One region of the Pseudomonas sp. NFX71 genome, then DNA from elsewhere that is predicted to be linked to it. Evidence: predicted binding sites of a transcription regulator. Region 1 holds the regulator's gene; the other holds the start of a gene.

Region 1 (3,974 bases):
GCTGATCGATACCGCGGGTCTTCAGGCCAGCGATCCGGCACTGCGCATGCAGCTCGAAAGCCTGGCCGGTCGTGGCATCAAATCAAAAAATTATCTGGTTCTGGCAACCACCAGCCAGAAACAGGTTCTAACCGCCGCTTATCACAGTTACAAGCGCTGCGGGCTGGCTGGCTGCATCCTGACTAAACTGGATGAAACAGCAAGCCTGGGTGAGGTGTTGAGCCTGGCAATCAGTCATGAGTTGCCGGTGGCTTACCTGACCGATGGACCGCGGATTCCGGATGATTTGCATCTGCCGCGTCGTCATCAGCTGGTGAGCCGCGCCGTCAGCGTGCAAATGCAGGAAGAACCCAGCGAAGAAGCCATGGCTGACATGTTCGCTGATATTTACCACAGTCCGACCAAGCAGGTTGGCTGAGGTATTAATGAACAGTTTTTGTACCTACATCGATGGTCTGCCATGCATTGTTCCGTTTGTGAACGCGCAGCCAGTAATGTGGCCTCCGTCTATGCAAGACAAGGTAAAGAAATAACATGGGCAGCATGCATCCCGTACAGGTGATCGCGGTGACCGGCGGCAAAGGTGGCGTCGGGAAGACTAACGTGTCAGTGAACTTGTCCCTGGCTCTAGCTGAGCTCGGCCGGCGCGTCATGCTGCTGGACGCCGATCTGGGGCTGGCGAACGTTGACGTCCTGCTGGGACTGACACCCAAACGTACCCTGGCTGACGTAATCGAAGGCCGCTGTGAGCTGCGCGACGTGTTGTTGCAGGGGCCCGGCGGTATCCGCATCGTCCCGGCGGCGTCCGGCACGCAGAGCATGGTGCATCTGAGCCCGGCGCAACATGCCGGCCTGATCCAGGCGTTCAGCGATATCGGCGACAACCTCGACGTCCTGGTGATAGACACCGCTGCAGGTATTGGTGACTCGGTAGTCAGTTTCGTTCGCGCCGCGCAGGAAGTCTTGCTGGTGGTCTGCGACGAGCCGACCTCGATCACCGACGCCTACGCGCTGATCAAGCTGCTGAACCGCGACTACGGCATGAACCGCTTCCGCGTCCTGGCCAACATGGCCCAGAGCCCGCAGGAAGGTCGCAACCTGTTCGCCAAGTTGACCAAGGTCACGGATCGCTTCCTTGACGTCGCCTTACAATACGTCGGTGCGGTGCCGTACGACGAAAGCGTGCGCAAGGCCGTTCAGAAGCAGCGCGCGGTTTATGAAGCTTTCCCGCGTTCCAAGTGCTCCCTGGCCTTCAAGGCCATCGCACAAAAGGTCGATACCTGGCCGCTGCCTGCCAACCCGCGCGGACACCTGGAGTTTTTCGTCGAGCGCCTCGTGCAACAAACGGCAGGACCCGTGCTATGACAGCCAGCGGTTACAACCTTTACAAGAAATCGGCACGTGACGCGCAGTACGAGCTGATCGAGCGTTACGCGCCACTGGTCAAACGCATTGCCTATCACTTGCTGGCGCGATTGCCGGCCAGTGTCCAGGTCGAAGACCTGATCCAGGCCGGCATGATCGGTCTGCTTGAAGTGTCGACCAAATACGACGCCAGCAAAGGCGCGAGTTTCGAGACGTACGCGGGCATTCGAATCCGCGGCGCGATGCTCGATGAAGTCCGCAAGGGGGACTGGGCGCCACGCTCGGTCCACCGCAATACCCGCATGGTCAGCGACGCAATTCGCTCGATTGAAGCTAAAACCGGCCGTGACGCTAAAGATCACGAAGTTGCGGCCGAACTCCAATTGAGTCTCGACGATTACTACGGGATTTTGAACGACACCCTGGGCAGCCGGTTATTCAGTTTCGACGATCTTTTGCAGGACGGCGAACACGAAGGGCTGCACGAGGATGGCGCGAGTGCTCATCTCGAGCCGTCACGCGATCTGGAAGATGAACGCTTCCAGGCGGCGCTGGCGGACGCGATTGCCAATTTGCCGGAGCGTGAGCGACTGGTGTTGGCGCTGTACTACGACGAAGAGTTGAATCTCAAGGAAATCGGTGAGGTCCTGGGGGTCAGCGAATCTCGGGTCAGCCAGTTACACAGCCAGTGCGCGGCCCGTTTGCGGGGGCGTTTGGGGGAGTGGCGAGCGCGCTGAAGGCAGTGTGGGGACACTGCGAACGTGGCTGGTGTGGTGTTGAACTGCGCCGGTCTCGATCTGTTGTGCTCCAGACAGTCATTGAGTGCTTTGCCGGATTGATTGAAATGGCGCGTCCAGGTGCTGGGCGCGTTTAAGACTGCTTGGAGGTCGAATTGGACAAGAACATGAAAATCCTCATCGTTGATGACTTCTCAACGATGCGGCGGATCATAAAAAACCTGTTGCGTGACCTTGGGTTCACCAACACGGTGGAGGCTGACGATGGCACTACTGCCATTCCGGTTCTCAACAGCGGGAGCATCGACTTTCTGGTAACGGACTGGAACATGCCTGGCATGACCGGCATCGATCTGCTGCGCCACGTGCGCGCCGATGAAAAGCTCAAGCACCTGCCGGTGCTGATGGTGACCGCTGAAGCCAAGCGCGAGCAGATCATCGAAGCGGCCCAGGCTGGTGTTAACGGCTATGTGGTCAAACCCTTCACGGCCCAGGCGTTAAAAGAAAAAATCGAGAAGATTTTCGAACGCATCGGTTGAGAAACTGCGCCACGGGGGAGCTATGGACCACAACGAATCTTCACAGGGCGATTTTGAATCGACCCTGAAAAAACACGCGGTCGAATTGGTCGAAAGCCTTGAAAAAGGCAGGTTCGGCGACGCTGTGCAACTGATCCATGAGCTCAATCAGACCCGTGACCGCGGCCTGTATCAGGAAGTGGGCAAGCTCACCCGCGAGCTGCACAGCGCGATCGTCAATTTCCAGATTGACCCGCACATGCCGCAAGCCGAGGAAGTGTCGCAGATCACGGATGCCACTGAGCGCTTGGGCTACGTGGTGAAGCTGACCGAGGCTGCCGCCAACCGCACCATGGATCTGGTCGAAAACTCCACACCGCTGGTCAACAGCCTGAGCGATGAAGCTCAGGCGCTGAGCACGGATTGGGGGCGGTTCATGCGTCGCGAAGTCGGGGCCGAGGAGTTCCGCGAACTGGCTCGGCGTGTCGACGGTTTCCTGACACGCAGCAGCGCGGACAATCGCGCAGTGTCGAGCAACCTCAACGACATTCTGCTCGCTCAGGATTACCAGGACCTCACAGGTCAAGTGATCAAGCGTGTGACCCAATTGGTCACCGAAGTTGAAAGCAACCTGCTCAAGCTCGTGCTTATGGCCAGTCAGGTGGACCGCTTTGCGGGCATCGAACATGACCGTGAAGCGATGCTTGCTGAAAAAGATCCGCAAAAACATCTCTCTCAGGGTGAAGGTCCGCAGATTCATGCCGATAAAAGAGAAGACGTTGTGTCCGGTCAGGACGATGTGGACGATTTGCTATCCAGCCTGGGATTTTAGAAATTTAGAATTTTAGGTTTTTTAGGTTTTTAGACCTGTTAGGAGCACCCCCTTAATGAGCTTCGGCGCCGATGAAGAGATCCTTCAGGATTTCCTGGTTGAGGCCGGCGAGATTCTAGAGCAACTGTCCGAACAGCTGGTCGAGCTTGAAAGCCGACCGGATGATGCGGACTTGCTCAATGCAATTTTTCGCGGTTTTCACACTGTAAAAGGGGGCGCCGGCTTCCTCCAGCTCAACGAGCTGGTGGAGTGCTGTCACATCGCCGAGAACGTGTTCGACATCCTGCGCAAGGGTGAACGTCGCGTCGACTCGGAATTGATGGACGTGGTACTCGAAGCGCTGGACGCGGTGAACAGCATGTTCAGCGAAGTCCGCGAACGCAGCCCGATCACGGCTGCCACGCCTGAATTGCTCGCGGCCCTGGCCCGTCTGGCCGAGCCGCAAACCGCCGATGAAGCCGCACCTGTGGCTCAAGTGGTGGAAGAACCGGCTGCCGAAGCCGAATCAGGCGACATCACCGA
Region 2 (3,974 bases), 3.3 Mb from region 1:
GATCAACAGGGCGAAAATCATCGCGAAACCGGCGGACGACCCGACTTGCAGAATCAACTCCACCGGCAGCAACGCGATGATGCCGAACGCCACCGCGCCGCTCGACAGCAGCACGCCGAGGAAGTTGAACAACCCGGACCAGACCACCGCAACGTTCGGCGGCAAGGAGTTGGTGTAAATCACCGTGGCCACCGCGTTGGCGGTGTCGTGGAAACCGTTGACGAACTCGAACCCCAGCGCGATCAGCAACGCCACGCCCAGCAGCAGAAACGGCGTCCAGGTGGTGACCACCGTGCCGAGTTCGTTCATGTCGTGCATCAGGCTGTACGCGGTAAACAACAGCCCGATCGCCAGCACGGCGAAGAAAATCACGATGGTCAGCAGGCCGGGTTTTTTATCGAACTGCGGCTTCGCGCTGCGGGCGGGCGCCTGGGCGGCGGTGTAGGAAGGAGTAGCCATCACGGACAATCCTGAGGAGAGAAAGGAATGCCAGTCATGATCATTGCCAAATGTTACAGAGACGCTGCGCTGGGTCAGTGTTTGGCGCTTTTGCTGATCCGTTGATCAGAACCCCGCACCAACATCCAAGGGCTACGCAATCCCCTGTGGCGAGGGAGCTTGCTCCCGCTCGGCTGCGAAGCAACCGTAAACCCGGTACTCGCGGTGTGTCAGAAAAACTGTTTGGCAGGATGTGGGTCCGCTTCGCGACCCAGCGGGAGCAAGCTCCCTCGCCACAGGGGTTCGATGCGCTTCGGGATTAGTAATCCTGCCGCTTGCGAAACGCCCATCGCCCCGCGATCACGGTAAACGTCGCGACCAATGCCACCAGAATCCAGAACCCCTCCGGATCCTGGGAGAGCGGCACGCCCCCCACGTTCATGCCAAAGAAACCGGCAATGATGTTGATCGGCAAGGCCAGCACCGTCACCACGGTCAGGGTGAACAGCGTACGGTTGCTCTGTTCATTCAGGTTGGCGGCAATCTCTTCCTGCAACAGCTTGATCCGCTCACCCAACGCCGTCAGGTCGTTGATGATCAGCGCAAATTCCTCGGTGGACTTGCGCAGCTCTTTCACGTCTTCCTTCTGCAACCATTGCGGCGGACGATTGAGCAGGCGCAGCAACGAACCCGGCTCCAGCGCCAGCAGCCGTTGCAGGCGTACCAGCACCCGGCGATTGGCACCCAGTTCCGCGCGGTTGGTCGACAGCCGCGAGGACAGCAATTCATCTTCGATCTGATCGACACTGAGGCTGGTCTTGCGCACGATCTGCGTCAGCACCTCGCCCTGGTCGCGCAGCAAATGCACCAGCAATTCCAGCGGCGAACGAAAGCATTCACCGGCCTTCACCGACGAACGCAACTTGTCCACCGAGTGCAGCGGTTGCAGGCGCGCGCTGATGATCAGCCGGCTGCGGGCGCATACCCACAACGTCGACACATCCGAGGAGACCATGCTGCTGAGGTTGAACACCACGTCGTTGACCACCGCCAGCAACGCCGAATCGACATGCTCGATGCGCGTCGAACGCGAGCCTTCATGCAAGGCTTCGAAAAATTCGTCGGGCAACTCCAGATGACTTTTCATCCAGCGCTCGCACGCGGCATGGGCGAGGTTCAGGTGCAGCCAGAGAAACTCATCGCTGTCGCCCGGTTGCTGCAGACACCGCAACGCCATGGCCGAATCGATCTCCCGGCCGCGTTCGCCGGGGCGAAAGCTGAAACCGTACAGCAGACCGAACAGGTCCGGGTCGCGATGGCTTTGGTCGATGCTGTGGTTCATGAGGTCTCGTTGTGAGGAGGCGCCTGTCGCGGGTTTCACAGGTTCACTTGAGCCGCATCATCGCAAGCCGTGATGACGTTTTTGTGACGGATAAATAACGCAAACGATTGCGCTGCCGATGGTCGGATTCGCTTAAAGAAGCGCTCTGGCACGCCGATCACGCTTAGGTTAAGTTGCGCGCCGTCGGCCACCCGCCGACGCGGCAGACAGGGATGTCCGATCTACTTTCACGCCTCACCCAGGGCGTGCCTCATTCCTGTCATGAGTACCTTCCGATGTTTCTGCAAAAGTCCTTGAGAGCGCAAATTCTCGCTTTGCTGAGTGGTAGCCTGTTTGCGATGCTGTTGATCGCGCTGGCCTGCTTTCACTTTCTGTCCAGCGGCGTTCAAAGCTATGCGAACTTGATCGACGGCCCGCTGCACACCTCACAATTGATCGATGAAGCCAACCTGCAGTTCAAGGTGCAGGTCCAGGAATGGAAAAACGTTCTGCTGCGCGGCAAGCAACCGGCGGATCTGAACAAGTACTGGAAGCAATTCGAAGACCGTCAGCGCGATGTGCAGGGCATCCTCGGCGAGCTGGCAGGGCAGAAGGGTATCGAGCCGCAACTCAAGACCCGCATCGAACGCCTGCGTGACGAACACCGCGTGTTAGGTGCGGCGTACCAGAAGGGCCGCGATGCCTACGTGGCGGCCGGTGCCGATCCAACGGCGGGCGACACCGCGGTGAAGGGCGTGGACCGGGCGACCAGTGATCAGATGAGCGAACTGGTCAGCGAGCTGCGCAAGCAGGGCACTGAACAGTCGAAGCGGATCAGCGCCAGTGCCGATCGCACCGTGTTGCTGGGGATCATCGTGATGCTCGCTTCGGGTCTGTTGATCGGCCTGTTGAGCCTGTGGCTGGTCAACCGCAACCTGGTCGAGCCGATCCGCAAGCTGATCGATTACGTGGCGCAACTCAGCCAGGGCAAGTTTGCCGAACGCGTGGCCAGCACCCGTCAGGATGAGCTGGGCAAATTGGCGATGGCGGCCAACACGTTGCGCGATTTTCTCGCCGAAACCTTCAGTCGTTTGCAGGCCAGTACCAAGGATCTGGACGGCGCCAGCAATGAGTTGAAAGCGATCGCCGGCCTCATGGCCAGCGGCACCAACGAACAGTTCAACCGCACCGATCAGGTGGCCACGGCGATGAACGAAATGTCCGCCACGGCGCAAGAAGTCGCACGGCATGCCGCCGATGCCGCGCGTGCGGCGGATGACGCCGACCAGTCCGCCCAACAAGGCGGAAAAGTGATGCAGGGCACCATCCACACCATCACCCGCATGCGCGGTGAAATCGCCAACACCGCGACGGTCATTCGACAACTGGAAACCGACAGCGGCCGCATCGGCAAGGTGCTGGAAGTGATTCGCGGCATCGCCGAACAGACCAACTTGCTGGCGCTCAACGCGGCCATCGAAGCCGCCCGAGCCGGTGAAGCCGGGCGCGGTTTTGCGGTGGTGGCCGATGAAGTGCGCAGCCTGGCCCAGCGCACGGCGGCGTCGATCATTGAGATCAACCAGATTATCCAGACGGTGCAAACCGGTGCGGTAGACGCGGCCCAGGCGATAGAAAGCGGTCAGTCGCGCAGTGAAGAAAGCGTCGAGCAAGTGACGCAGGCCGGTGCCATGCTCGAGCGCATCACCCACGCCGTGGAAGCCATCCGCGACATGAACCGCCAGATCGCCACCGCTGCCGAAGAGCAGACCTCGGTCGCCGAAGACATCTCGCGCAACCTCACCGAGATCACCAGCATTGCCAGCACCAACCTGGACAACGTGCAACGCACCGAAGCGGCCAGCCACAACCTGCATGGGTTGTCGGGACAGCTGAATGAAGTGACGGCACGTTTAAGCGCGTAAGGTTCCAGCGAAACGCAAAAAAGCCGCACGATCCGAAAATCGTGCGGCTTTTTTGGGGGGGATCAGTCGTCTTGTTTGTTCTTCAGGACTTCGCCGGTGGCGGCGTTCAAGTCCACGTCCCATTCAACATTCTTGGCGTCACGCAGTTCGACTTCGTACTCGTAGATGTTGGAATGCTTGTCCAGGTCGCTGTCGGTAATCGTGGCACCCGGATGCAACTTCAGAACGATCTGGTTCAGCTCTTCCTGCGGCTTGATCTTGCCGTCCTTGACCAGTTGAGGGATCTGATCAAC

The links. Region 1 encodes FliA, which starts transcription of late flagellar genes. Its sites were predicted from a motif close to CTAAAGTTTNNNNNNNNNNNGCCGNTAA; they were not measured.
Region 2: ACM1ZW_RS01820 (methyl-accepting chemotaxis protein) is a predicted target of FliA. The motif match lies at 1,913-1,940, and genes of this name have one in related genera.

The regions. Positions count from the first base shown of each region.
Region 1 covers NZ_CP182230.1:3,710,117-3,714,090, forward strand. The annotation lists gene flhF (flagellar biosynthesis protein FlhF) at 1-418, shown strand, start outside; gene fleN (flagellar synthesis regulator FleN) at 535-1,365, shown strand; gene fliA (RNA polymerase sigma factor FliA) at 1,362-2,102, shown strand; gene ACM1ZW_RS17150 (chemotaxis response regulator CheY) at 2,270-2,641, shown strand; gene ACM1ZW_RS17155 (protein phosphatase CheZ) at 2,664-3,452, shown strand; gene ACM1ZW_RS17160 (chemotaxis protein CheA) at 3,508-3,974, shown strand, end outside.
Region 2 covers NZ_CP182230.1:388,676-392,649, reverse strand. The annotation lists gene ACM1ZW_RS01830 (inorganic phosphate transporter) at 1-459, opposite strand, end outside; gene ACM1ZW_RS01825 (transporter) at 758-1,780, opposite strand; gene ACM1ZW_RS01820 (methyl-accepting chemotaxis protein) at 2,056-3,681, shown strand; gene ACM1ZW_RS01815 (PepSY domain-containing protein) at 3,744-3,974, opposite strand, start outside.